2 regions of the Oceanobacillus sp. B139/18 genome follow, and region 2 is predicted to be linked to the other one. Evidence: predicted binding sites of a transcription regulator. Region 2 holds the regulator's gene; the other holds the start of a gene.
What was found. The regulator Rex, encoded in region 2, represses fermentation and respiration genes when NADH is low (regulators of the CRP and FNR family bind a similar motif). The targets are predictions, from matches to a motif close to TTGTGAAATATTTCACAA.
Positions count from the first base shown of each region.

Region 1: a site for Rex is predicted at 1,390-1,407, ahead of pflB (formate C-acetyltransferase). Genes of this name have one in related genera too.

Region 1 is NZ_JBVFXI010000007.1:64,832-80,220, forward strand. It holds gene ACZSMY_RS18390 (DMT family transporter) at 1-785, opposite strand, end outside; gene pflB (formate C-acetyltransferase) at 1,432-3,687, shown strand; gene pflA (pyruvate formate-lyase-activating protein) at 3,786-4,526, shown strand; tRNA gene ACZSMY_RS18405 (tRNA-Arg) at 4,859-4,931, opposite strand; gene ACZSMY_RS18410 (TIGR04104 family putative zinc finger protein) at 5,051-5,338, opposite strand; gene proC (pyrroline-5-carboxylate reductase) at 5,379-6,197, opposite strand; T-box leader at 6,287-6,493, opposite strand; gene ACZSMY_RS18420 (GTP pyrophosphokinase) at 6,642-7,388, shown strand; tRNA gene ACZSMY_RS18425 (tRNA-Ser) at 7,465-7,557, opposite strand; gene serS (serine--tRNA ligase) at 7,687-8,964, opposite strand; T-box leader at 9,028-9,263, opposite strand; gene ACZSMY_RS18435 (D-alanyl-D-alanine carboxypeptidase family protein) at 9,331-10,671, opposite strand; gene guaB (IMP dehydrogenase) at 10,856-12,328, opposite strand; gene ACZSMY_RS18445 (YaaC family protein) at 12,579-13,523, shown strand; gene gyrA (DNA gyrase subunit A) at 13,618-15,389, opposite strand, start outside.
Region 2 is NZ_JBVFXI010000002.1:613,866-629,254, forward strand. It holds gene ACZSMY_RS10345 (BglG family transcription antiterminator) at 1-709, opposite strand, end outside; gene groL (chaperonin GroEL) at 1,512-3,143, opposite strand; gene groES (co-chaperone GroES) at 3,205-3,486, opposite strand; gene ACZSMY_RS10360 (CPBP family intramembrane glutamic endopeptidase) at 3,869-4,573, shown strand; gene ACZSMY_RS10365 (DUF4305 domain-containing protein) at 4,575-4,769, shown strand; gene ACZSMY_RS10370 (redox-sensing transcriptional repressor Rex) at 4,888-5,523, opposite strand; gene ACZSMY_RS10375 (ABC-F family ATP-binding cassette domain-containing protein) at 5,881-7,815, shown strand; gene ACZSMY_RS10380 (CBS domain-containing protein) at 7,933-9,093, shown strand; gene ACZSMY_RS10385 (FtsW/RodA/SpoVE family cell cycle protein) at 9,191-10,363, opposite strand; gene tsaD (tRNA (adenosine(37)-N6)-threonylcarbamoyltransferase complex transferase subunit TsaD) at 10,525-11,535, opposite strand; gene rimI (ribosomal protein S18-alanine N-acetyltransferase) at 11,532-12,014, opposite strand; gene tsaB (tRNA (adenosine(37)-N6)-threonylcarbamoyltransferase complex dimerization subunit type 1 TsaB) at 11,978-12,682, opposite strand; gene tsaE (tRNA (adenosine(37)-N6)-threonylcarbamoyltransferase complex ATPase subunit type 1 TsaE) at 12,693-13,139, opposite strand; gene thiL (thiamine-phosphate kinase) at 13,152-14,111, opposite strand; tRNA gene ACZSMY_RS10415 (tRNA-Asp) at 14,328-14,404, opposite strand; tRNA gene ACZSMY_RS10420 (tRNA-Met) at 14,458-14,534, opposite strand; gene ACZSMY_RS10425 (hypothetical protein) at 14,850-15,389, shown strand, end outside.

The DNA of each region.
Region 1 (15,389 bases), on a different contig from region 2:
AAAATAGCAGCCATCATCGTTAATGTAACACCCAGATAAGGCATTAAACTGATATTTGATGCGATATATGCTGCGCCGAGTGCACCACCGGCAAAATGCCAGGGCTTTAATTTAAAATCTCCAGAAATACGTGTTAACTTTACTCCTTTATTCACTATCATCGACAGAATAAATAACACAGCGGTTCCTACAATAAATGAAATAAAAGCAGCATAAATAAAGGAGTCTACTTCATAACGCAAGGCGCTATTGATTGCTGTCTGCAGCGGCGGCATCATTCCTGTACATATCCCGAACAATACCCACAGACGGGAATGACTCTGCGAAACGCCGGGATTTTTTTTCGCATTCATATAGACAATTCCGGTAATTAAAAGAAGAACACCAACGATATGCATAAAATGCAACGGTTTTACCTCTGCACCAAACCAGCCAAAGGTATCAATCAAAATACCAATCACCATCTGTCCTGTTACGGTAACAATAACCGTTAATGCTGCACCAATTTTGGGCAGTAAAATAATATTCCCTGTAAGAAAAATTACTCCAAGCACACCACCAGTAAACCAGATATAGGAAAAGGATTGATCTGCAAAGAATGATACTGTAAATTTGTCAGGATCTATCATAAGATTAATGAAAAATAAAATAATACTTCCAGATAAAAAGGAATAAAAGGATGTCGGCAACACCGCTTTCGTAAACACAGTCAGCCGATTATTTACTGCTGTCTGCAGCGGAATCATCATTCCTGCAATGATCCCCAGAACAATTATTACATACAATAAAGAAACCTTCCTTCTAAAAACCGTAATGTATTTATTTTAAGCAAATATATAGCAGAAAACAATACACTTGCTCCGTTCCCCTATCCAAAACCCGGTATTTATTAAGAGAAACCAAGAAAATCACTTGGTCTTTAAAATACTAATATTCTTGCCGAGCAGATGTCCGCTTCGGGAAGTCGCTTTCCGCGGGCAACGGTTTTGACGGGGCGAGTAACCGCAGCAGTCCTAGTGGGAAGACTCCGCAGGAAAAAAGTGTTCTTCTATTTTCTACCATAGGCATAAGCGCGACTATGCTTCTGTCTGCGCCTGTCGGCTTGCCAATCAGCAAGTCTTCTTTAAAGGAGATGAGCTCGGGGCCCATGGAAAGCGTAGTGTATTTCTGGGGCCTAAGATTACTCCCCCTATGAAACCCGTTGGAGCGGCTATCCTCAACATTTTATACTTTCTTACTCTTTAAAAAAGGCTTGGAACGAATGTTACTATTTTATAAAATCCTCTTATTTCTCAAGCTTTAAATTTGAACATTTTAAGAACTTTCTTCATTTGTGAAGTATTTCACTTGTTTTATTTTCCGAAACCGTTATAATAAAAATAGAGGTTATTGTGAATTTATTCACAATTAATTAAGAGGAGGGTTTTTGTTATGAAAGTAGCAGATGAAATGGTAAAAAGAGTCCCTTGGGATGGTTTCGTTGAAGGCAACTGGCAGCAAGAAATTGATGTTCGTGATTTTATTTTACAGAATTATCATTTATATGAAGGAAATGAATCCTTCTTAACTGATGCAACTCAAGCCACCAAAGACCTGTGGGAGCAAGTCATGCAATTAACCAGAGAAGAACGGGAAAATGGCGGTGTATATGATTTAGATACAAAAATCGTATCTACTATTACCTCTCACGGTGCTGGTTATTTAAATAAGCCCTTGGAAAAAATCGTCGGCGTGCAAACAGATGCGCCTTTCAAACGTGCTCTAATGCCTTTTGGAGGTATCCGTATGGCTGTAGCTGCCGCAGAATCCTATGGCTACAAAGTTGATGATGACGTTGTCCATACCTTTACAGAACACCGGAAAACGCATAACCAAGGCGTCTTTGATGCCTATACACCCGAAATCTTAAAAGCAAGAAAAGCAGGAATCATCACCGGGCTTCCAGATGCATACGGCCGCGGACGTATTATCGGTGATTACCGCCGTGTTGCCCTGTATGGAGTAGACCGTTTAATTGAAGAAAAGAAAAAAGACCTGCAGCTGATTGGTAACGGAACAATGACGGACGATGTGATTCGCGACCGTGAAGAAACCTCGGAGCAGATTCGTTCCTTAATGGATTTGAAAAAGCTCGGAGAAAAATATGAATTTGACCTTTCCAAGCCTGCAACAACTGCACAGGAAGCATTCCAATGGCTCTATTTAGCCTATTTAGCTGCCATTAAAGAGCAAAACGGGGCTGCCATGAGTCTTGGCCGTGTTTCTACATTCTTAGATATTTATATAGAGAGAGATATTGAAAATGGGGTTATGACAGAGCAAGAAGCGCAAGAACTTGTCGATCATTTTGTGATGAAGCTGCGTCTCGTAAAATTCGCAAGAACACCAGATTATAACGAATTATTTAGCGGAGACCCGACTTGGGTAACAGAATCATTGGCAGGAATAGCAGAAGATGGACGCCCACTTGTAACAAAGAGCTCCTATCGTTTTCTGCACACATTAGATAACTTAGGACCGGCGCCAGAGCCAAACTTAACCGTACTTTGGTCTGCTAAACTGCCGGAAAACTATAAAAAATATTGTGCAAAAATGTCTATTAAATCAAGCTCGATTCAATATGAAAACGATGATATCATGCGCCCGATCTATGGAGATGACTATGGAATTGCCTGCTGTGTATCTGCAATGCGCATCGGGAAACAAATGCAGTTCTTCGGTGCACGGGCAAACTTGGCAAAAGCACTTCTGTATGCGATCAATGGCGGTGTAGATGAAAATCTAAAAATGCAGGTAGCTCCAAACTATGCACCAATCACATCAGAGTATCTTGATTACGACGAAGTGATGGAGAAATATGATAACCTCCTAGACTGGTTATCTGGTTTATATGTCAACGCATTAAACATTATCCATTATATGCATGATAAATACAGCTACGAGCGACTGGAAATGGCGTTGCATGACCGGGAAGTATTACGGACCATGGCTTGTGGTGTAGCAGGACTATCCGTCATTGTCGATTCCCTAAGCGCCATTAAATATGCGAAGGTAAGAACCATTCGTGATGAAGACGGACTTGTTGTTGATTATGAAATAGAAGGAGACTATCCAAAATACGGCAATAACGATGATCGCGCAGATGAAATTGCTGTGAATCTCGTAAAAGACTTTATGAATAAAATTAAGAAACACCATATGTATCGCGATGCTACACCAACACAGTCTATCCTGACGATTACTTCCAATGTGGTTTACGGGAAGAAAACGGGAAATACACCAGATGGACGAAAAGCAGGAGAACCTTTTGCTCCAGGAGCAAACCCATTACACGGACGTGATAAAAATGGCTCATTAGCTTCTTTAAGCTCCGTTGCAAAATTGCCATATAAATACGCACTGGATGGTATCTCTAACACCTTCTCCATCGTGCCAAAAGCGTTAGGTAAAGATGAAGAAACAAGAAAAACAAACTTAGCCGGTATCCTCGATGGCTATGCAGCAAAAAAAGGACATCATCTAAACATCAATGTCTTTGATCGGGAAACTTTATTAGATGCGATGGAGCATCCGGAAGAATACCCGCAGCTTACCATCCGCGTCTCTGGATATGCAGTAAACTTTATTAAGCTGACAAGAGAACAGCAAATCGATGTCATTAACCGGACCTTCCATGAAAGCTTGTAAGGCCATTCTGTAAGAAGTCAATATCAAGCGCTCATTAAATAACTTGAGCGCTTGATGCTGAATTATTTTCAGCATATGAAGTGAGGGGGAAAAGTATCATGAAAGAAGGAAGAATTCATTCAATCGAAACGTGTGGAACCGTAGACGGGCCTGGATTACGCTATGTTATCTTTACTCAAGGCTGTTTATTACGCTGTCAATTTTGTCATAATCCGGATACATGGAACATGGGAGCAGGAAAGAAAATGTCTGTACAAGAGCTGGTGAAGGATATTAAGGGCTATCTCCCATTCTTCCAATCTACCAATGGAGGAGTGACTGTCAGCGGCGGAGAGCCTTTACTTCAGGTTGAATTTTTACTCGAATTGTTCACCGAACTGAAAAAATTAGGAGTACACACAACCATTGATACTTCTGCCGGATGCTTTAACCGCTCCCCTCACTTTATAAAAAATTTAGATAAAGTACTGGAATTAACTGATTTGGTTTTACTTGATTTAAAGCATATCAACGCTGCAGCGCATAAAGAGCTCACTGGTCTGTCCAATGAACATATTCTCGACATGGCCCGCTATTTAGACGAGAAGAAAGTGCCTGTCTGGGTCCGTCATGTACTTGTTCCCGGTGGCAGCGATAACGATGCACATTTACAGCAGCTCTCCGATTTTATTGCGACATTAAATAATGTCGAAAAAATAGAAGTGCTGCCGTATCATAAATTAGGTGTCTATAAATGGGAAAATCTTGGTTTGGACTATCCGCTGGAAGGTGTAGAGCCACCGACAGAGGAACGGGTGAAAAACGCCGAAGATATTTTGAATCGGGTGAAAGTGATATAGCGATAGGGAATCGGAATCCATTGCTGTATCCTGCCCTTTATATAGATGAGAAGAATGGAGCCGCTTCTTTTTAGGAGCGGCTCTATTCATTATTACCGTCTATAAAACAAAAAACATCAATGGTGTTTCTCATTTTGCTTTTTCACGAAAAATAAGCAGAACAATAATTGTCTTCTCTATATAAAAAAAAGCCACCTTTCAGAAATCTTGTCATAAAACAAACAAGAAAACGAAAAATGACGTCTGTCGGTTTATGTAATTTTCAAGTATAAACCGTGGCCTCCGATAATATAACTGAAAGACACAAATCTCTGTATAACAAGACTTTTTTACGCCCCCGGCAGGATTCGAACCTGCGGCACATGGTTTAGGAAACCAATGCTCTATCCCCTGAGCTACGGGGGCTTTGCACATAATCAGCAGTGGAAACCGCTCAATTATGCTTCATTATCCGTCCATTGAAAAATAAACGAACAATCGTATTATACTAAACCTTATCTATTTTGGAAAGCATCATGTTTCATTTATTTGCCGGCTCTCTGCAATCTCGTCCGATAAGGAATCGACAGGACGTGAAGAATCATCAGCAAACAGCCCATGAGAATAATTTCTACAGAAGACAGCCTTAGCAGAAAGGCCAGCCCTAACAGAATAGGTATGGCTAATAAAGGGAGCCAGCCGCCTTTTTTACTTGCATTATAATAATTTTCTTTGCCGCAGTGCGGACAAATCATTTTAATCTTAAATACCTGCTTAAAGGTCTGTCCATAACTCCATTTTTTCCCGCAATAACTGCAATCCGGTGTATGCATCTGCTTTCCCTCTTCTCTTTTTTAAAGTACGTGTAAAAAATTAGTTCTGAGCATTCGTAATCTCGATAGACCGATTTCGTGCGCCATCTACACATGCTTTAATTATCTTATCAAATTCATTCGCCATTAACTGGTTTAAACCAGCCTCTGTGGTTCCTGCCGGGCTGGTAATATTAACACGGAGCTGTTCCGGGTCTGCGCCAGATGTCTCCAGCATTTTTCCTGCGCCGATCACCGTCTGGGTCAGCAGCTCTAATGCCGTATCCCGGTCCAATCCTGCTTCAATTGCTGCTTTTTCCATTGCTTCCACCATGTAATAGAAAAATGCCGGTCCGCTTCCTGCAATCGCCGTAATCGTATGCATCTGCTCCTCATCGACAATTTTTGTTGTACCCACTGTCTGGAATAGTTCCTCAGCAAAGTAAAGCTGACCGAGTTCGACATTGGTTCCCTTTGAAATAGCAGTAGCTGATTGGCCGATCAATGCAGACGTATTCGGCATGGTTCGAATAACAGGAATACCTTCTCCCAGCGTTTTTTCCATCTGTTCGATAGATAACCCTGCAATCACCGAAATAACCATGTGATGCGGTTTTATATAATTTTTTAGCCAGTCTAAATAATCCTTCGCATCCTTAGGCTTCATCGCTAAAATAATAATATCTGCTTTCTTGATCATTTCTTCTTTATCCAGGTCGCAAGTCACTCCATACTTTTCAGCAATCAGATCTAACCTTGCTTTATCACTGCGATTCGTCACCAGCACCTGTTCTTTTGTAACAACATTAGTCCTTGTAATGCCTGCAATAATCGCCTCTGCTAAATTTCCTGCTCCAAAAAATGCAATTGTTTTTTCCATGTAGTTTCCTCCTGTGTGTTTCTTCTTTCCTTTAATATTTTATTTCACCGATACCTCAGAGCAATAAAAAAACTGATTATACATCCCTTGTAAAGGACGAAATCAGTATTATTCCGCGGTACCACCTTTGTTGATAAAAGTTATCCACTCACATTGATAATGCAGTTTACTGCAGTCAGCATACACTAACCTACTCCCGGATAGGTTCATCAAGGCATTTACAGAAATCTTACAGCCGCCGGATTTCCTCTCTTTGGTAAATACACATCGATTACTGGCCCGTTCACCGTATTTCTTTATTGAATTGTACTATAAGGCCTTGCCATACTTTTGTCAAGACTGCACCCATCAGAATGGATTGCAGCGTCTTTTTATCTGCTATTCAAAACAAATTTTGCTATACTTATATTGTACATGAATGTAAGCCAGAAAGGAATTTTATCAATGGATGAATCAAAACAGATACACCAGTTAACCGCTGTACGAAAAGAACTGACACGTTTCATGCTCAGCTATAAATTTGGACTGGATGAAATCAATACCAAGCTGAACATCCTTCAAGAAGAATTTGAGCATATTCATGATTATAATCCGATTGAACATTTAAAATCACGTATAAAAACACCTGAAAGTATTTTACGAAAATGCCAGCGAAAAAATATTTCGATTACGCAAAAATCTATCAAGAATCATATCAAGGATATTGCAGGAATCCGAATTGTCTGCTCCTTTATATCCGATATTTATAAAATCAGCGAAATGATCCAAGGTCAACAGGATATCAAAGTCATTGAAACGAAAGACTATATTAAGCATCCAAAACCAAATGGATATAAAAGCCTTCATCTGATTTTATCTATTCCTGTCTTTTTCTCTGACCGTCAGGAAGAGGTATTTATCGAAATTCAAATCCGTACCGTTGCGATGGATTTCTGGGCGAGCTTAGAGCATAAAATTTATTATAAATATGATGGAGAAGTACCCGCACATCTGGTAGAAGAATTAACAACCAGTGCAAATATCGCAAATCAACTGGATGAAAAGATGGAGTTTCTTCATACGGAAATCAATGAAGCAAAAGAGGATAAACACGCAGAGAGCAAGCTTAACTTTCTGCCGCTTGATAACAAACGCTTCCCGCTGCCAAAACAGTTATTAGAATCGTTGTTGGAGCGAAGAGATAGAGAGTAAACATATATATGTATTAGAAAACCCGCAGCACGAAAGCTGCGGGTTTTTATCTCCAATTTTTTACGGTTGTTTTAAATGGAGGAGGTAGAGGGATTCGAACCCCCGCGCGGTTTGACCCGCCTCTCGGTTTTCAAGACCGACCCCTTCAGCCAGACTTGGGTATACCTCCATGAAATAACGCTAATTTGCTCACTTCCTAGCGAACAAAATATACTATATCATCCTCAAAGATGACTTGTCAATATTTTTTATCAAAAAATAAGAGGCCCCCAAAGATGGAGAGCCTCTTACTTAATCATTACTTGCCAATCACTTCAATGCCGCCCATATACGGACGCAATACTTCAGGAATTACTACACTTCCATCTTCCTGCTGGCAATTCTCTAAAATAGCCGCTACAGTACGTCCTAACGCAAGACCAGAACCGTTTAACGTATGGACAAATTCTGGTTTTCCATTTGCTTCGCGGCGGAAGCGAATTCCGGCACGGCGCGCTTGGAAATCCTCAAAATTAGAACAAGAAGAAATTTCACGGTACGTATGCTGGCTTGGAATCCATACTTCAATATCGTATTTTTTCGCTGCTGTAAAGCCTAAATCACCTGTACACATACTCATCACACGATAAGGGAGTTCTAACAGCTGCAATACTTTTTCCGCTTCCCCTGTCAGTCTTTCTAATGTGTCATAAGAATCTTCCGGTTTCACGAAATTCACAAGCTCCACTTTGTTAAATTGATGCTGGCGAATCAAGCCGCGTGTATCTCTTCCGGCAGAACCTGCTTCAGAACGGAAGCTGGCGCTGAATGCAACATATTTTTTCGGCAACGCCTCTCCTGATAAAATCTCATCACGGTGATAATTGGTTACAGGGACTTCTGCAGTCGGCACCAGAAAATAATCCCAGTCTTCCAGTTTAAACGCATCCTCTTCAAATTTCGGAAGCTGTCCTGTTCCTGTCATACTCAGGCGATTCACAATGTATGGAGGAAGCATTTCCTGATAGCCATGCTTATCCGCATGCAGATCCATCATGAAGTTTAATAATGCACGTTCCAGTCTTGCTCCTAATCCTTTATAAAAAACAAAACGGCTTCCTGTTACCTTTGCTGCACGTTCAAAGTCCAAAATATCTAAATTTGTCGCAACATCCCAGTGCGGCTGTGCTTCAAATGAAAATTCCGGCACCTCTCCCCATTTACGTGCTTCTACATTATCATCCTCATCTTCACCAACAGGCACACTCTCATGCGGCAGATTAGGAATAGAAAGCATGATATGTTCCAGGGTTTCCTCAATGTCTTTTAATTCTTTATCATATTTAGAAATTTGATCTCCAACTTCACGCATAGAAGCTATGGCTTCCTCCGCATCCTTCTTCTCGCGCTTTAAAACAGAAATTTCCTTAGACACTTCATTACGTTTTGCCTTTAGTTTTTCTGTCTCTGCAATCAATTCCCGTCTTCTTACATCAAGCTCGCCAAATTTGTCTAAATCGCCAAGGTCTTCTCCGCGGTGTGCTAATCTTTGCTTCACTTCATCAAAGTTATTTCGTACATATTTCATATCTAACATACTGATTACCTCCTATATTTTTAATGTCTTTAAAACCATAAAAAAACTCCCATCCCTTATGTAGAAAGGGACGAGAGTATATTTCCCGCGTTGCCACCCTAGTTAAAGAATCTATACAGACAGATTCTTCCGGCTTTATATACGAATAACGTCGTATCTCCGTGCTTACTTACGTGACTGAACCACTTCAATAAGCATGCTCCAGGATGGATTCACTGCATTCTAACGCTAATTTGCACCAGATATTAGCTCTCTATAGATAGAATCAAACAGCTACTGCTTCCTATCAACGCTTTATTATTTCAATGAATGATTGTATATCATCATAATCTATTTCCAATCAGGTTGCAAGACTTCCTGCAAAAATTAGCTGAAAAGTCCCTTCACCCAATTAAATGCACCTTGGAACATGTTTACAAAGAAATCACCAATAGATTGTAACGTAAGCATAAACCAATTTGCTTTTTCAACGGAGTCCATTGCAACTAAATCATAACTTTCCTGACTCGCTTCATCGGAAATATATCCAAAATCTTCTTCTTCTCCATCATAGACAACGGTAACTGTTCCGATAACTTCATCTGCTTCCACTGGAGCTTCTAACTCTCCATTATCATTCAATCTGTCTTCATCAATTTTATATTCTAAATGATACAGATCTTCCTCACCAGTTTTGATCGGAACATGAATCCCTTCATTGATGCCAATATTTACTTCTTTTTCTTTTCCTCTTGCAACCGGAGCTGTTTCATTGCCTTCTTCTTGATATCCTGCCGGGAATAATTCTTGTGTTTCAAATTGATCAAATCCATAATCAAACAGTTTTGCAGTCTCATTAAAACGGGCATCTTCACTGTCTGTTTTCATAACCACACTGATAAGACGTCGTCCATCCCGTTCTGCTGTTCCTGTAAAAGCATAACCGGCAACCGTTGTAAAACCAGTTTTTAAACCATCTACACCTTCATAGTAATGCTGCTGTAAATAATCTGCATCATGATCCAGCATGTAATTCCAGTTACGGATCTCCTGATCATCAAATTCCGTACTCGGCACGCTGGAAATTTCTAATGCTTCCGGATAATCATTCACTAATGCAGACCCTAAAATTGCTGCTGAACGGGCTGATAATAAGTTTGTATCGTTAGGACTTGTTCCTTCTGGATAATTATCCCCCAGACTCTCATTATCTAATCCGCTGGAATTAACAAATTTATATTCCGGCATTCCCAGTTCTTCTGCCTTTGCATTCATCATTTCGACAAATTCACTTTCTGAACTTGCAATTAACTCTGCAAGTGCAATCGTTGTCGCATTATCTGAGTTGATTGCCATTGCTTTATATAAATCTTCTACTGTGTAATCTTGCTGCTGTCTTAATCCAACCCCTGAAAAATCATCATTGCTGGATATTTCATATGCATAATCACTAATTTGTGTTGTTGTATCCCAGGAAATATCTCCGTTTTCAACTGCTTCCCAAACGAGATATTCTGTCATTATTTTCGTCATGCTAGCAGGAGGCAATGCCACATCCGGGTCCTTTGCAAATAATACTTTCCCCGTTTCTGCATCCACTAAAATAGCCGATTCCGCTTCTATATCTAATCCATCTGCATACACAGACATGGATGGTGTAACAAAAGATGTTAAAACAAGCGCTGCTGCAACCACCAAAAGAAACAATTTTTTCATAGACTTTCTCACATTTCCGTACCTCCGTTTAATAATATAGCCATCAACATACGTTCTATGTATTCTGCTGAGCACGCTTCACATTTTACCATAAAAATTCATAAAAAAATAGATGGAGCAACATCCTCCATCTATTTTTTTTACGACCGTATGACACAAATTTGTCATCAACTAAATTGCTTAATTATTCTCTTTTTTACTGCATAAAATAGTTCGGTGCTTCTTTCGTAATCTGAACATCATGCGGATGGCTTTCCTTCAACCCAGCCCCGGTAATCCGGATAAATCGGGAATCGTTTCTTAAGCTCTCCAGATTTTTCGTTCCACAATATCCCATGCCGGAGCGTAAACCGCCTGCCAGCTGATGGAAGGTATCTCCCAGCGAGCCTTTATACGCAATACGTCCTTCAATGCCTTCTGGAACAAGCTTTTTATTCTCTGATTCACTTTGGAAATAACGGTCTTTGGAGCCTGCTTGCATTGCTCCAACAGAGCCCATACCGCGATATACTTTATATTGACGTCCTTGGAAAATTTCTGTTTCTCCAGGGCTTTCCTTTGTTCCGGCAAAAATACTTCCCAGCATTACAGCATGTGCACCTGATGCCAAAGCCTTCACAATATCGCCGGAGTATTTGATTCCGCCGTCTGCAATAACGGGTACACCGTATTCTTTTGCTGCTCTTGCGCAGTCATAAACTGCTGTAATTTGTGGTACACCGACCCCTGCTACTACTCTTGTGGTACAGATAGACCCCGGTCCAATACCTACTTTGACAACGGAAGCTCCTGCTTCAATCAAAGCTTTTGTCCCATCCTCTGTAGCAACATTTCCTGCAATAATTGTCAAATCAGGATACGTTTCGCGAATGTGTTTTAATTGATCGAGAACACCTTTAGAATGACCATGTGCTGTATCGATTACAATGGCATCTACACCGACATCCACTAATTTTTCAATCCGCTTCATCGCGTCGCCTGTCACGCCGACTGCAGCTGCTGCAATCAACCGTCCTTGTGCATCCTTTGCTGCATTTGGAAATTCAATGACCTTTTCAATATCTTTAATCGTAATTAACCCTTTTAGAATTCCCTGATCATCAACAAGAGGCAGTTTTTCAATTTTATATTTCTGCAGAAGCTTCTCTGCTTCATCCAGTGTTGTTCCCACTGGCGCTGTCACTAATTCCTCTGTGGTCATCACTTCCGAAATCAGAATCGAATAATCTTCAATAAAACGTAAGTCACGATTGGTTAAAATACCGACGAGCTTTTGTTCCTCAATATTATTTACAATGGGAACTCCTGAAATGCGGTATTTTCCCATTAAATGTTCCGCATCATAAACCTGATGCTCCGGAGTTAAGAAGAACGGGTTCGTGATTACGCCGCTTTCTGAGCGTTTCACACGGTCTACTTCCTCTGCCTGCTGTTCAATAGACATATTCTTATGAATAACTCCAAACCCGCCTTGACGTGCCATCGCAATTGCCATTTCTGCTTCTGTTACTGTATCCATTCCAGCACTGATAAATGGGGATTTCAATTTTAAATTTGATGTTAAATCAACACTCAGATCCACCTGGTTTGGTAAAACATCTGATTCTGCCGGAACAAGCAATACATCATCAAATGTCAAACCTTCTTTTGCAAATTTGTCTTCTCTCATTGCTAGCTCATCCTCCAATCATTGAATTCGCAACCTCAATTCACTTCACTTACGGGTATTATACAGTTTTCAAGGTATATCCTTATCGAATATCGGAGAAACTGCTAAAAAAATACCAATCCTGTGAAAGCAGCAGCAAATATCTATTTTTACTTACATTACGCTTTTTTTCATGCTTTTTCAAGCACCCTACATATAGAAAAAATAGAGGATAGATTCAAAATATTTAAATAGTTATGGAGCTGTAGAAATGTTGCATGTTGAAGATTTATATCCATTTTTAACCACTCAGGAAAATGCACAAAATTACCTGAAGAAAAGTTACTCATTTCTTCGTGAAGCTCAGGCAAAAAGCTATCAAAACAGCTCTGCTTTTATCCATTATATTCATAATGGAACATGCTTTATGGAATCAAGCAGGCAAAGCAGTGTGCTGGTTCAGCCTGTTCTGTCTTTTTATGGAATGACACATCTTTTAAAAGGCTGGTTGCTGTCAAAGCGCCCTGATTATCCGGAAACAACAGCTGTTCTTGCGCATGGTCTGACTGCCCGGAAAAGAAAACGCAAGGATTATCGATTTATCGAGGATGAGGTCAAATTACAGCAAAAGGGGTTATTTCCATATGTAAGCCGCCATTTATTTTCTCTCTATCCCTTTCCATTAGAACGTGTTTCAATGCGTCTGTTATTAGCTTCTATTCCAGAATTAAGCAATATTTGGCAGCTTTATCAGGAGGAGTCGATGATTATTATTGGGAATAAAAACAGTAAACTGCTTCGTTTTCCCAATCGGATTTTAGATGGATTTTATTTAAAAGAAGATACCTTTGTCGAGCGTATTCGGGCTTTTTTGCCTCCAATTGAGGATATACAACAAAAAAAGGAGGAATTACAGCTTTATCTGACCGGGCCCGTCAAAGATTGGGACGGCCCCTTTCGTTATGATTTGCATAATGAAGCAATTTATTTTCCAGCGAATCGGGCAAACTATTTTCCTTATTCCGAAATCCTGGTACATTATCTGCTGCTATTTAATTTGAGTATGATTTGCCGTTATGAAACAGAATGGTGGGGTGAGCTGATGCAAATGAAAGCAGACCGGGAATATCCGCTTATCCAACGATTTTTAACCGTCACCCAGCAAAAAACACCAGCGCTTATCGGCCATCATTTACTACAGAATTTTAAAGAATAAAGCTGTTCCAGCAGATACAAAAACAACGGACGGGCTATGAATCACTTCGCCTGTCCGCTGTTTTATATCATCTTTCAATATCTCATCGTTTTACCTATTCCTCGTTGTTATCGTCTGCACCTTCATTAACTTCTTTATTTTCCTCAGATGCTTCGATTTCCTCTGCCGCTTCCTCTTCTTCTTTCTCAATTCGTGCTACTGTTGCAACTTCTTCGTCATCCTGCAGACGTATCAAGTGTACCCCTTTGGTATTTCTTCCAGTTTGTGAAATATCGGATACTTGCATTCGGATCAGAACGCCGCCGGCAGTAATAACCATTAAGTCTTCATCACCCTGAATGGCTTTTACATCAACTACATGTCCTGTTTTTTCATCCAGCTTACACGTAAATACACCTTTACCGCCACGATTGATACGGCGATATTCATCTTCTGGTGTCTGCTTTCCAAATCCTTTGCTGGTTACATGGAGAATTTTAGAACCTTCATCCATAATTTCCATGGAAACAACTTCATCATCCTCACGCAGGGAAATACCTTTTACTCCTGCTGCGGTTCTACCCATTGGACGCATTTGTTCTTCTTCAAAACGAATCAGATAGCCATTTTTCGTAGCAATCATAATTTCTTTTTCGCCATCTGTCATGCGGACAGAAATCAGCTCATCCTCTTCCCGAAGATTTACAGCAATCAGGCCGCCTTTACGGATGTTTTTGAATTTTTCAAGGGATGTACGTTTTGCAACCCCAAGCTTCGTTGTAAAGAATAAGAAGTGATCCTCATCAAACTCAGTTACAGAGATAACGGCGTTCACCCATTCTCCTTTTTCTACTTGAAGCAGGTTAATAATTGGAATCCCTTTAGCTGTCCGGCTGAACTCCGGTACTTCATAACCCTTTGTTTTATATACCTTCCCTTTATTCGTAAAGAAAAGAACTGTATCATGTGTTGATGTGGATACAAGGTGTTCTACAAAGTCATCCTCATTGGTTCCCATGCCCTGGATACCTCGTCCGCCACGGCGCTGCGTACGGTAAGTAGAAGCAGGCAAGCGTTTAATATAGCCCTGGTGGGTCAATGTAATAACGATATTCTCTTCCGGAATTAAATCTTCATCTTCAAAGAAGCCCGCTCCACCGGCAACAATTTCTGTACGGCGTTCATCACGGAACTTCTCTTTGATTTCCGTCAGCTCTTCACGAATGATTTCCAATACTTTCTCTTCATCCGCTAAAATAGCTTTTAATTCAGCAATCAATGCCTGCAGCTCTTTGTATTCTTCTTCAATTTTTTCGCGTTCTAATCCTGTTAAACGCTGTAGACGCATATCAAGAATAGCTTGGGCTTGTTTCTCGGATAACTGGTAACGTTCCATTAACCCTTCTCTTGCAATATCTGCTGTTTTTGAATTACGGATTAAAGAAATAACCTCATCCAAATGATCGAGTGCAACACGCAAGCCTTCTAAAATATGAGCGCGTGCTTCGGCTTTATTTAATTCAAAGGCTGTACGACGCTTGATAATTACTTTCTGGTGATCTAAATAATGCATCAGGCATTGTTTGACAGTTAATACCTGCGGACGTCCGTCCACAAGCGCAAGCATATTGATACCAAATGTCGTTTGCAAGGAAGTATGCTTATATAAATTATTCAAAACCACATTCGCATTTGCATCTCTTCTAAGCTCCATAACAACCCGCATGCCATTACGGTCTGATTCGTCACGAAGATCGGTAATGCCGTCAATTTTCTTATCGCGGACAAGCTCCGCTATTTTTTCGATGAGCTTGGCTTTGTTCACTTGATAAGGAAGCTCTGTCACAATAATGGTTTCTTTGTCATTTTTGCCTTGCTCAATATTGA
Region 2 (15,389 bases):
TCTCTGAAAAGAATAGGACTCCTTTTTCACCTGCTTGAAAAAATGTAAAATAATAAATCAATTCAATTTTTCTTGTTTTTACTAATTGCACCCCGTGTTCTGCAAGCCATTTTTGCATGACATCATTTGTCCGGTTTAAAAAATTTTCCTGATCCCATGCTCTAAGAATATAAATGATAAATTCTTCTCCCATAGATTGGCTTAATAATTGATGGATGCATGAAATGACGCTTCTCCGCTTCTCCATCTCATTTCCTTCAATACAATATCCTTCATTTCGGCTGTACCTGAAGGTCAGTCCTTTTTCCTGACAATGCTTTTTCAACCTGCGTACATCACTTAATGCGGTATTTTTACTTACTTTAAACAGAGATTGCAAGTGAAAATTAGATACAGGCTCTTTTCGGATATAAACATAGAGATAAATCATGTAAAATCGGTTATCCTCTGAAAAATTATATTGTCCTATGCTCCTATCAGAATGTAATTTTTCTCTTAAAATCTCTCTGGCTTCTTTCGAGATTTGAAAGCGTTGGTGGCTAATTTTTAACTTCGGAATGTTGAAATCTTCCAAAATTCCATTTACCTTCTCAAAATCATACATCAACTGTCGATCAGATAATTTTAACTGTTGCATCAACTCCAGCTTTGTAATCTGTTCATGGTTCATTAATTCTTCAACTAGTCGAATCGAGCGCTGATCTAACATGTTACTATCACCTCTCAATATAATTATAAAACGCTTACAACATTGTCACAACAACGTTTAGGCACAACTTATGATGAATATATTGACATAGATTGTGCTTTCCTTTTCTGGAATTGATTCTAATTCTAAGGTACTCTCAGCACTTTCAACGTCTAAATATAATGTTGATTCCGTTAGCCTTGAAATGGTCTGTTATCAATTTCAATAAAAATGAAATAAAGATAACCAAAACTTTATATAATGAAGATAATAGTATAAGAAAGTATGTTTTGATCTCCCCAAAAACAGACGGTTCTATTCGAACATTTGAAATCAGGAAAGAAATCATGAATTTATTGCGTAGTCATAAAAAAGACAACTAAAAACTCAATCCGTATTTAAAGATAGATTAGAGGAGTTTCATGATGCAAATTTTGTTTTTACTATGTTGACGGTTATCCATTTATACAAAAAATGTTAACACTCGAATGACGCGACTTTTAGCTTATACAAATATTAAAAGTACGCAACACAATATATATTCCGCCACTCTCATGTAAGTATGTTAACAGAGCAAGGGGGTGACTTAGCAACTATCATGGAAAAAGTAGGGTATGATGATATGCCAACTACAATAAGAATTTATACACATGTCACAAAGAAAATAAAAAAAGACGCTTCCGCAAAAGTGAAAACTTTATACGAAAACGTCCTTCAAGATATTATTTTAAAATAAAATGTTACCTTTTTGTGATATTTTTAGAGTTTCATCAACACTATAAAGCTCCAAAACCCTTCTATATCAATATTCAAGGCGGGATAATTACATCATCCCAGGCATACCGCCCATGCCGCCCATATCAGGCATTCCGCCGCCTTCATTTTCATCCGGCTTATCTGCTACGACAGCTTCTGTAGTTAAGAACATTGCTGCAACAGATGCTGCGTTTTGAAGCGCGTAACGAGTTACTTTCGTTGGGTCTACGATTCCAGCCTCAACCATGTTTACCCATTCGTCTGTTGCTGCATTGTAGCCGATGCCTACTTTTTCGCCTTTTAGACGCTCTACAATGATAGAACCTTCCAGTCCAGCATTATGAACGATTTGACGAACCGGCTCTTCTAGTGCACGAAGTACGATACTCGCACCAGTTGCTTCGTCGCCTTCTAAGCTAAGTTCGCTTACTTTTCCGTGGATGTTCACAAGGGCAGTACCGCCACCAGGAACCATTCCTTCTTCTACACCTGCACGCGTAGAGTTCAGTGCATCCTCAATGCGAAGTTTACGTTCTTTCAATTCTGTTTCTGTAGCTGCACCAACTTTAACGACAGCAACACCGCCAGCTAATTTTGCCAGGCGCTCTTGTAATTTTTCTTTATCGAAATCAGAAGTTGTTTCTTCTGCTTGTGCACGGATTTGTGCCACACGGCTGGAGATTGTTTCTGGGTCTCCTGAGCCTTCTACGATTGTTGTATCATCTTTGGTTACGACAACTTTAGAAGCACGTCCTAATTGCTCAATGCTTGTTGATTTAAGATCCAGTCCAAGGTCTTCTGTAATTACTTCTGCACCAGTCAGTACAGCGATATCCTCAAGCATTGCTTTACGGCGGTCACCGAATCCTGGAGCTTTCACAGCTACCGCGTTGAATGTACCGCGTAATTTGTTTACTACTAAGGTAGCAAGTGCTTCGCCTTCAACATCTTCTGCAATCATAAGAAGCGGTTTGCCTTGTTGAACAACTTGTTCTAACACTGGCAGTACTTCCTGGATATTTCCAATTTTCTTATCTGTAATCAAGATATATGGATCTTCTAGTACAGCTTCCATTTTATCTTGGTCAGTAACCATATAAGGAGAAGAGTATCCGCGATCGAATTGCATCCCTTCTACTACTTCAAGCTCTGTGTTGAAGCCTTTTGATTCTTCAATGGTGATAACACCGTCATTGCCTACACGTTCCATTGCTTCTGCAATCAATTGACCTACTTCGCCGTCGCCTGAAGAAACAGCTGCAATTTGGGAAATTGCTTCTTTGCTTTCGATTGGCTGAGAAATGCCTTTTAATTCTTGCACTGCCAGCTCAACTGCTTTTTCGATACCGCGGCGGATTCCAACTGGATTTGCACCGGAAGTTACGTTTTTAAGTCCTTCACGAATCATTGCTTGAGCAAGTACAGTTGCTGTAGTTGTACCGTCACCTGCAACGTCATTTGTTTTAGATGCTACTTCGGATACAAGCTGCGCACCCATGTTTTCAAATGCATCTTCTAATTCGATTTCTTTTGCAATGGTTACGCCATCATTTGTAATTAATGGAGAACCGAATTTTTTATCTAAAACCACGTTGCGGCCTTTTGGTCCTAAGGTTACTTTTACTGCATCTGCTAAGGTGTCCACACCACGCAGCATTGCGCGTCGTGCGTCTTCACTAAATTTAATGTCTTTAGCCATGTTAATCTTCCTCCTTCAAATTGATTCACGGTTTCATTAAAGATTCATCGTATATTTTTGATTAGCCTACAATCGCTAAAATATCATTCTCACGAAGAATTAAGTATTCTGTACCTTCATATTTCACTTCGGTACCAGCAAATTTAGAGAAAATAATGCGGTCTCCTTCAGAAACTTCCAGTGCCACTTTTTTCCCATCTTCCACACGTCCAGATCCTACTGCAACTACTTCACCTTCTTGCGGTTTTTCCTTTGCAGAGTCTGGAAGTACGATTCCGCTTGCTGTTGTTTCTTCTTGTTCAACAAGTTTGATAACAACACGATCTCCTAATGGTTTAATCATGTAGAATTGCCTCCTTAATCCCAAATCATTTTATTTTTTATTAGCACTCTATACACTTGAGTGCTAACTCCAATTATTATAATAATTAATTCTTGGAAAAAATGCAAGCACGATGATGATGAATTTTTAGAAAAACTTAGATTCGCTTGCTTTTCAGTGAATCCTCAGTTTTTTTATACTGCTCCATCGTGTTAGAAAAACTTGTATTCGTTTACTTTTTGAAGATAACTTCTACTTTTCACTTTCTGCTTTCTTATTTTAACCCTTGTTTATTTTCTTTTTCAATGTTTCATGCATGATTTGATGTACTTTTGATTATAATTTTCAGTAACAGTTGTGTTAGAATATATCCTATGGCGATAATAGTTGAAGGAGCGTTTTTATGACTCGAAGATATACATATGTCATTCTCACATATATCATTATGCAATTTTCTGTTTTACTTATGGCCCCGCTGATTACATCCATATTTGGTGTAAACCTTGCGCTTGCCAGTATTTATTGGTCTGTCTTTAGTTTCACTCTTGGCCTTGTTATTGTTCTCTGGCTCTTAAAGCCTGATATGCAGGTCCGGGCTCATCCAGATGCTGTCGGGATCGGCGGTATTATTGTCTGGTCTGTTCTGGGAATTATTATGGCCCTTCTTTCACAAGGGCTGGCTGCCACCATTGAAATGGAGCTATTTGGAATCGATCCCGGTTCAGAGAATACCCAAGGCATTATGAACATGGCACGGGCTGTGCCAATTTTTATTGTTCTTCCGGCAATTTTGGCGCCTATTTTAGAAGAAATCATTTTCCGGAAAATTATATTTGGTTCGCTGTATAAAAAAATGAACTTTTTCTTTGCGGCTTTAATTTCTTCTCTTATTTTTGCCGTGATTCATACAGATTTTCTGCATATACTAGTATATGCTGCGATGGGCTTTGTTTTTGCATTCCTTTATGTACAAACAAAACGAATTCTTGTACCTATCATCGTACATGCCGGGATGAACACCCTTGTCGTGCTGGCTCAGCTTTCCTTAGATCCAGAAGAAATTCAAAAACGGCTTGACCAATTACAACTCATATTCTTTGGAGGTTAACATGCATCAGCCTTATTTAATAAAAGCCATTCTTTATGTTTTATTCGGTGTTTTATTTATTTATGTCGGGGTTCTCAGCAAGGGAGAATCCGTCTGGGATACAGTTCCCCTTATATTCGCCGGATTTGCAGCTTTAACCTTCTATGCCGGCTTCCGGATGCTGCGATTCTATTTTAAAGTAAAGAATAAAAAATAAAAAACTAGCTCTTAGGCAGGAAGCTTCTTAAATTTAGAAGTTCTGTAAAGAGCTAGTTTTTTGCAATTAGAAAGCAGAAGATTGGTTAAGAAAACATTATGGAGCTTCTGTGCATATCCTACTCCTCTTCTAAGGAATAATGCTTCAAAAAGTATACAAGTGATTGCAATTCTACTGTTAAATCAATGTGATGGACACGAATATAGTTTGGAACGGTAATACGTGCCGGCGTGAAATTAAGAATACCTTTAATACCGAGCTCCACAAGGCGGTTCGCAGCGGCATCTGCTTCTTCTGCAGGTATTGTTAAAATAGCAACTTCAATTCCGCTTATTTTATCCTCTAATTCATTCACATGATACACGGGAACACCGCCAACTTCCGTGCCTACCTTGGAATCATCCGTATCAAACGCCATCGTGATACGAATATTATTGTTCTTTAAAAAGTTATAATGCAAAAATGCAGTTCCCAGGTTTCCAACACCAATTAAAGCAACATTTGTTATCTCATGCTGGTCCAGTGTACTTTTAAAGAACCCTAATAGATACTCCACATTATATCCGTATCCTTTTTTCCCAAGTGCACCAAAATAGGAGAAGTCTCTGCGGATCGTTGCAGAATCTACTTTAACAGCCTCACTTAACTCTTTGGAAGATACACGCATCTTCCCTTGCTGATATAAATTATTTAAAAATCGGTAATATAAAGGCAAACGCTTTGCTGTTGCCTGCGGGATTTTATTTTGTTCCATTTGAAACGGCCTCTCTTCAATTACTAATGTATAGGAAAACTTACATGTTAAATTATTTCATTTTTTGTACATGGATACTGCCATAATTTTACACGTTCGCTTTCATTATGTTGTAAATAACGCATTTATTCAATAGTACACACTCTATTATATAATTTTAACAGAAATACAGCCAACATAGCGAACTTTATTATAATTTTATTGTAGCTTCTATTTGGATACGTTACACTGATAGAAGGTATTACTTTCCTTTTACAGGATGGTTCAAGAAGACAGGATAAGCAATAACATGCTCGTCACCTTATTTTCATGTGCTTTTTGAACAGCTTTTTTTACGAGTCAGAAAGGATGGCAACGATGATTTTAATGCAACTAAATGGAATCTCTAAATCCTTTGGAGCAGAAGAGATTCTAGCTAATATAAAAATGGAAATAAAAGATAATGAACGGATTGCAATAGTCGGCCGCAATGGAGCCGGAAAGTCAACACTTCTCAAAATCATGGCAGGAGAAATGCCTTATGACGGCGGTGAGATCTTCCAGCCGAAAGACCTGACATTCGGCTATCTCTCACAGCATATGACGTTAGAGTCCGGAAAAACCATCTGGCAAGAGATGCTGGATGTATTTTCGCCTCTGCTTGCCATGGAGAAAAAATTACGTGAACTGGAAGCACAGATGGCAGACGCCTCCAATATGGAAGCATCTGATTATCAACAGCTGCTCGAAAGATATGATACGCTTCAAAATGAATATCAATCAAATGGCGGATATACGTATCAAGCGGAAATAAAATCTGTGCTCACCGGGTTGTCCTTTGGTGATTATGATTACGATACATTAATTACCGATTTAAGCGGCGGACAGAAAACAAGACTTGCCCTCGGTAAGCTTCTACTGCAAAAACCGCAGCTGCTTATTCTCGATGAACCGACGAACCACTTAGATATTGACACACTTACATGGCTCGAAGGCTATTTAGTAAGCTATCCAGGTGCTATCATTATTGTTTCCCATGACCGCTACTTTTTAGACAAAACTGTATCAATTGTTTATGAAATTTCCAGACATCATTCTAAAAAGTTCCACGGAACATACAGTAACTACTTAGCTCAAAAAGCGCTTGATTATGAGCAGGAGAAAAAAGAATTTGAAAAACAGCAGACAGAAATTAAACGGATGGAAGATTTTATTCAGCGTAACTTAGCACGCGCTTCTACGACGAAACGTGCCCAGAGCAGACGGAAAAAGCTTGAAAAAATAGATCGTCTTGATCACCCAGCCGGTGATGAATCCTCCGCATCAATTTCCTTCCAAGTGAACCGGCAGAGCGGAAATGATGTATTAAAAATAAAAGATTTAACCTTTCAATATCCTGATACGGATCAGCCGATTTTCAAAAACATCACGCTGCATGCTAACCGGGGCGACCGTATCGCATTGGTAGGCCCAAACGGTGTCGGCAAAACCACCTTATTAAAAAATATTGTCGGCAAGTATCTGGCAAATCAAGGTGAGATCCAGCTCGGGACCAATGTTCAAATCGGCTACTACGATCAGGAGCAGGCAAACCTTCACTCAAATAAAACTGTTCTGCAGGAGCTGTGGGATGATTATCCATTGATTAATGAGAAAGACATTCGTACAATCCTCGGGAATTTTCTATTCTCTGGCGAGGATGTCTTAAAACCTGTGTCCGCCTTAAGCGGCGGTGAGAAATCAAGGCTTGCTCTGGCAAAATTAAAAATGCAAAAAGCAAATTTGCTTATTCTTGATGAGCCGACCAACCATTTGGATATCGACAGCAAAGAAGTATTAGAAAGTGCTTTAATTGATTTTCCAGGAACTATTCTTTTTGTTTCTCATGACCGTTATTTTATTAACCGGATTGCCGATCAAGTTGCAGAAATGCAGGCAAGCAGTGTAAAAATATATCTTGGTGACTATGATTATTATTTAGAGAAAAAAGCAGAGGAAGAGGAACGAAGGCTGTTACAGCTGCAAAATCAGCAGAAGGTAACAGAAGAACCGGCAGCTTCAGCAAAAAAACGCAGCTTTCAGGAAGAAAAACAGCGTCAGCGGGAGGAACGCAAACGCAAGCGCCGTATTGAAGAGCTGGAAACAAGCATTGAACAGCAGGAAGAAACCATTGCAGCCATTGAACTGGAGATGACCAAGCCAGACGTCTTTGATGACCATAAAAAGACAATGGAACTAACCAATAAATTATCGGCTTTAAAAGAAGAGTTGGATCAGTTCATGGAGGAATGGGCAGAATTAGAAGAGAATTAAGCAATTGATATAATTTTCAGATTGTTGTATACTGAAAACAGGCAGAACCAATGCCTGTTTTTTTACTTAAATCAACATAGTAAACTATTCAATTCGATAAACGGAGGTTGTTATCCCGTGGCGATACCCATCGTTACTTTTTTAGTTTTTATTCTTGCCAGTTTGATGTACTATGCTATCAAAGAAACAATGCTGTCTCAATCAACCGCAGCAGAAGTACGTTCCCATTCCTTTCTTCGTTTCCTTCGTTTTGCCGTGATATTTATCGGCCTTTTCAGCAGTGTATGGCTTACTGCGGCTGTCACTCTTCCGCTTGGTCAGGCTTTCTTTCACTCGGTTTTACCTTTTTCACAAAATCTAAATGAGTTTATGATTCTTTTTGGCTCCAGTCTGCTTTTATTTGGCTTGTGGGTCAGCTTAGGACATCTTTTGCCTAAATGGCTGGCAAATCATCATTCTCAGTTTATTGCACAAGGATTATCTCGGCTGATCCCCCATACCTTTACGAATAAAATGAGTGAGGAAGCAACATGGTCAGATAATCATCAGGAAGCTCAAAATATTATCGAATTCAGCGGCAAGGATGTAGGTGAAATTGCAACGCATCGTACGGATTTAACCGTTCTGCAAATAGATGCAACCATGGAAGAAGTATTTGCTGCTGTGCAAGAAACCGAATTTACAAGAATACCAGTTTATGATGAAGATATTGACGAAATCGCTGGGATATTACATGTAAAAGATTTCTTTCGAAGTATGAAATCAGGTGGATCTCCTGCTTTCTTTACTCTTCATCATATTATTCGCCCTGCTGTATACATCAGAATGAATCAAGAAATGGATGAAGTTTTTAAGGATATGAGGGAAAGAGATTACAGCATCGCCATTGTTCTCGATGAATTTGGAGGAACATTTGGGTTAATTACTTTGGAAGATATTATCAGAGACATAACGAAAGACTTGTTAGGAGAACAGAAGTCAATGGCAACAGAGTCAAAGGACATCCTGCCGCTTTCCGGTAATCGTTATCTGATTAACGGGTCGGTCAGCCTGTTTATATTAGAGGGAACACTTGGAATCACTTTTCCAATCGATACACCGCATCAGACGTTGGACAGCTTTTTATCGGAATTAATGAAACAGCAGCCTGACAATCCAAACACGATACACTATAAGCATTTATTATTTACTGTACATTCTGCAAAGGACAATCCTATTGAATCTGTGGTTGTTACAGTATATGATGAGGATTTGATGGGACAGCAATTTACCGGCTGATTTTATATAAAATAGAAAGAAGTGCTTGGATATGGTATTCCAAGCACTTCTTTCTATTTTAATTACATGTTCAAATTTTGTTCCTGATGCGATCCTTTTATTTAAATAAATAGTCATTCTGTATCGTTTCTTCCACAGCAACGCGATAAACGACCGCCATACCCAGCATGGTCGACATCACCGAACTTCCTCCGTAGCTTATCAGAAGCAAAGGAATCCCGGTAACTGGCATGATTCCTACTGTCATGCCAATGTTTTGAAAGACGTGAACAAGCATCATGCTCAAAAACCCAAAACAGAAATAAGCGCCAAATGGCGAGTGCTTATAAATATTTAAGCCGAGCGTTACCAGTTTATATAAAAGCATAAAATAAAGCAGAACAACAAAAGCGCTGCCGACAAAACCAAAACTTTCTCCAATAACAGAGAAGATAAAATCAGTCTGGGCTTCCGGATAATTTACTTCCACGCTTCCTATTCCCTTACCAAATAATTGCCCTGACCCGAGCGCCATATGTGAGCGTTCAAAGTGATAATTAGCATCTGGTGACTGCTGTGACGGGTCAAACCATGTCATTACACGATCAATTTGATAGGGCGCTACTCCAATTGTCTCTTCCGCAAATTCCGGAAATTCAATGATAACGAATAAAGCACTGGCTATAACAGCAACTCCTACAATAATTAGAGAAAAGATGATTCTCCAATTAATCCCGGATAAAATAATCAGCATGCCGGCAATAAATAAATATACCATGGCCGTACCGAAATCCGGCTGCAGCATAATTAAAAATACCGGAATAGCTGTATACAGTAATAGCTTACCAAGAAGCTGTATATCAGTCTTTAACGTACTTACTTCAAATTTTTCTTTATGTCTGCTGATGACTGCCGATAAAAATAATATAGTTGATATCTTAACGAACTCTGCCGGCTGCAGCGTCAATCCTGGTATAAAGGTATACCAGCTTTTCGCACCGTTTATTTCTCTCGCAATAAAGTCTGGACTGATAGGGATAAGCGCCAGCAGCACAACCCCGCCTATATAAATGTAGAGGCTTGTTTTATATAACTGCTCTAAGTCTAAAAACTGAATAGCAGCAATCATACCGACTCCAATTGCGTAAAAGAGCATTTGCCGTATCAGAAAGTTTGTACTATATTGTTCCAGCTGCTGTGCATTGTACACGGCCAGAAAGCTTATTATTGCGAAAGCAATCAATAATAAGATTAAATCGGTTTGAAAATAATAATTTTGTTTTTTATTCATCGGATTCCCACCAAATTTCTCCTGTCGCTACCCTTGATTTTCATGAGCCAACCTCACAAGATAAGCTGTTATCATTAATGATAAATTCAACATAATCCATTATGTTACATAAAAATCAATCTGCATTCTTGCAAATCACAAGCTTTCATTATTTACTATTTCTATTCTAACATTAAAGAAGGATTTGCGTTTAAATCAAGTGCTTTAAATTTTTCTTTTTCATACAAAATCGTTCCGGCCGCCGCAATCATAGCGGCGTTATCTGTACATAATTGAATCGGTGGAATGTACAATTCCGTATCTGTATGATTAAAACGATTTTTCAAGCTTTGCCGCAAGCCTTTATTCGCTGCAACACCGCCCGCAACAATGACCTGTTTCACCTTATACTCCTGTGCTGCCCGGTATGTTTTTTCAGTCAATACGTCAATTACACTTTGTTGAAAGCTCGCAGCAACATCTGCGGGATTCAGGGTTTCCCTGCGCTGTTCAGCGTTATGGAGCGTATTGATAACTGCTGACTTTAAGCCGCTGAAGCTAAAGTCATAGCTTCCTTCTTCCAGCCACGCACGCGGGAAATCAATCGTATCCTTCCCTTCTGCACTTAAACGGTCAATTTGCGGCCCTCCCGGGTAAGGAAGCTTCAGCATTCTTGCTACTTTATCATAGGCTTCTCCAGCCGCATCATCTCTTGTTTCACCAATTAATTCATAATCATAATGATCTTTCATAATAACCAGCTCTGTATGCCCTCCAGAAACAATCAGGGCCAATAACGGAAAAGCAAATTCATTTTCTAAACGGTTTGCATAAATATGCCCGGCAATATGATGAACACCAATAAGCGGTTTATTTTTTGCAAAGGCAAGAGCTTTCGCAGCATTGACCCCGACAAGAAGGGCGCCTACTAAGCCCGGGCCTTCTGTGACTGCAATTGCATCGATATCCTCCCAGGTTACGTCCGCCTGATTCACTGCTTCCTCTAAAACCATCGTCATTTGTTCGACATGATGTCTGGAAGCTATTTCAGGAACCACACCGCCGAATCGCTTATGGCTTTCAATTTGTGAGGCAACCACATTTGAAAGTATTTCACGTCCGTTCTTTACAATCGATGCAGCCGTCTCATCACAGCTTGTTTCTATACCTAATATCATTGTATCTTTTTTCATTTTAAATTCACCCACATTACAATAGCATCTTCAAAATTATCCGTGTAATAATGCTTTCTAATCCCGCCAGGTACAAGCCCGAATTTTTTGTATAGAGATTGTGCAACGGTATTTGAAACACGAACCTCCAAGGAGAGACGCTCCACCCCGTTACCGGTCATAAATGTCGTAACATATCCAAACAGCTTTTCCCCGATTTTGCGCCCGCGCATATCGGGATGAACAGCAAAATTTGTAATCTGCCCATCTTCAAATACAACCCATGAACCAATATAGCCGACAATTCTGTCCCTTAGGCAGGCTACAAAATAATAAGCATGATCATTTTCACATAGCTCTTTATGAAAAATCTCTGCATCCCACGGTCCTGTAAAAGCAGCTTCTTCCACTTCCATTACTCCCGGAACATCCTCCAGATTCATCTGACGAATAACAAGCTCACTCATGAATCTGCTTGTTCCTTCTGCTGTTTTTGCCAATTTGCTTCTGCCTCTGCCAAACGAAGATAGTTCGGAACGAGCGCATGCACAGAATCAGCTTCTCTTTCTCTTCCCAGCAAAGCCAAGTGGGCTGCTCTCGGGAGCTGGAATGATGAATCAGCAATCACAGCCTTATCCTGTAAATGCTCTTTAATAACTTCTTTAAATGCCTCGATATCCTGGCTTAAGAACAAAACGTTTTCTCCCGTTTCTTTCAGTTTTGCCAGCCATTCTGTCATTAAAATATTTTCTTCTTCCATTACCGTTTCAAGCTCTCCATTTTTCCATCGATACGCCCCTGTATAAACTAAACCGCGTCTGGCATCAAAAAACGGACAAATGATTCCATCAAATAAAATCCCCTGGTAAGCGAATGCTTCCAAGCTCGATACACCGATAACCGGTATGTTTAACGCCCAGGCCATTGTTTTGGCTGTAGCCAGACCAATTCGAACACCTGTAAAAGAACCGGGGCCTTTCGCAACGACAATACGGTCTAATTCAGATGGAGTGATATGTACATCCTGCATCAGCTTTTCCACCGCCGGCATTAAACGTACGGAATGGTTCTTAGCAATATTCGTAGTGATTTCACCGATTAATTGTTTATCTTCTAATAATGCCACACTTAAAACCTGATTGGAAGTATCCATCGCAAGTATTTTCATAAAAAAACTCCTAACTTAATGCTTTGACAACTTGTTCAAAATGCTCCCCGAAAGGAGTAAGTGTTATTTTACGCTGATCCGCATCTTCTGTATAATGCAGTTTGATATCCAGCCGTTCCCTTGGAAGAAAATCTTCAATAAAGCTTGCCCATTCAATCACAGTGACACCATCTCCAAAGAAATAGTCATCAAAGCCGATATCCTCCATCGAATTTTCCAAACGATACACATCCATATGATAAAGCGGCAAACGCCCACGGTATTCCTTTACAATTGTAAAAGTCGGACTGCTGATATTCCGCTTGATATCTAATCCCTGTGCCAGACCTTTTGTAAACGTCGTTTTCCCGACACCTAATTGACCTTCAAGCGTCAAAACATCGTTCGGCTGTAATTTTTCAGCCAGCCGGCAGGCAAAATCCTGTGTATCTTTTTCTGTTTTTAATAGCCTCTGCATCAACGCATTCACCTACTTTAAATGTGTATATCCACTTTTCATTAATTTTTTCGTCTCTCCATGCGTCTGAATGAGAACACATGGCTCTTCTGCTTCACGGACATAGCCAATCTGCTGGATAGGCGTATCTGTCTGGACAGCAATTTCCTGTACTCGCGGCCAATGCACCTCTGACACAGTCCCCAGGAGCTCAAAGTCTTCTCCTCCTGACAGCTTCCAGTCATACTGCTGCTCTTTGGAAAACTGTTGAAAACTGTTAGAAACAGGAATTTTTTCTTCTATAATTGTAAGCTCCACATTGGAAGCCTCTGCTATTTCATTTGCTTCACTTGAGATACCATCACTGATGTCATTTAAAGCCACACGGTCTATCTCACATAATCCTGATGCCAATGCCACTCTCGGATTCGGCAGGCGATGACGTTCTATATAGTAGTCTTTATCTTTACATTCCTGTCCTTGCAGCAATATCTCTAATCCTGCTCTGGAATCTCCTAAGGTTCCAGTCGCAAAAACAATATCATTTGGCTCTGCATGGCTTCTGTATCTTGCTTTATTCTCTGGCACGTAACCCATTGCTGTAATCGAGATCATCAACCGTTCACTCGATACCGTATCTCCGCCAATCAAGTCCATTTGATACATCGATGCCAATTCATGCATTCCTTGATAAATCTCCTCTAACGCTGATTGTTTCCATTTTTTTGGGACACACATCGACACCAAATAAAAGGCGGGCTCTGCTCCCATAGCTGCTAAATCACTAATATTGGCAGCCAGTATACGATACCCAATATGAAAGGGAGCCATTGTTTCTAAGGAAAAATGGATATCTTCCACAAACGTATCTACTGTGGTGACAATATCAGATGTGCTGCGGAAAACAGCAGCATCGTCCCCGATTCCTTTAATCAATGCAGGTTGATTATATGTATTGGGTTTAATGGCTTTAATAAATGAAAATTCATCCATGCTATCACCAATTCCTTTATTTTCTACTATTTATCATAGCAAATCAACGGCAAAAAATAAAAATTTATGTCATGCAAATCAATATAAATTATTCCGACGGCCTGTTTTTCTTATTTTCACACACCTAAGCATGCTTGCTTCATTTATTGCATTAAAAAAACACATGTTTCTCATCGGAAACCATGTGTCGCTGATTACTATTATTTTTAAAAATCATGGCGGTCCGGACGGGACTCGAACCCGCGACCTCCTGCGTGACAGGCAGGCATTCTAACCAACTGAACTACCGGACCTAAGTATGTATTCTCTCTTATCCAGTACTTCGATGGTGAATCTGGATCTTATTTGGTTGCGGGGGCAGGATTTGAACCTGCGACCTTTGGGTTATGAGCCCAACGAGCTGCCAGACTGCTCCACCCCGCGATGTGAATAATCAATTTTTTTCAATGCCTTATTTAAGGACAAGATTTATTATATCTCTTTTTAGAGAATAATGCAATACCTTTTTAAAACTTTTTCATTTTTATTTGCTTATCTATAAGTTTATCCAGTAGAAGCGTTATTTATAACTGTTTTGGAGAATGATGAAAGATTGTTTACAAGCAGTTATATGTTTTCTTTAAAACAGTTATTATCATTTAAAACAGCATCTGATACAATTTGTTAATAAGTGACATTTATCTTATATACATTTCTAGCTTCAAAAATTATTAAATAAGAAATAAGGAGAATATTGAATTGACTTTTTTAACCCTTTTTATCCTGATTTTGCTAATCATACTTCCACTTATTGCATATGTTTTTTTCTCAGTCTATAAAGAAAAAAAGCTTAGATTACTTTCTTATTACTTAATGGAAGCTATTACTATTTTATTGCTCACAACGATTGGTCATATGTATTATTATTACGTTTATAATTTGAATGTTTTACCAAATACTAAAAATTTAAATACGATGATTTTTATCCTATTAGGCGTAACGATCATCCTCTATATTTTTAACAGTATCTCCAGCAGATTAAAAAAAACAAAAAAAGTATCTATTCAAGCGGTCGCTGTTTTCTTTCTCATCATATTACTCTTTCTCACTTGGATAATTCCTTTAGGACATAAATATTTATATGTGAACAGGCTGGATACAAAAGAGGAATTATTTGCAAACCCAAATGAAAAAAGTGTAGTGACAGATGAAGATAAGAATATGATGGTAGCACTCATTGACTCATCATACGATCCATTAACGCGGCCGCGTACCGGCAGAACATATGATAATTATTTT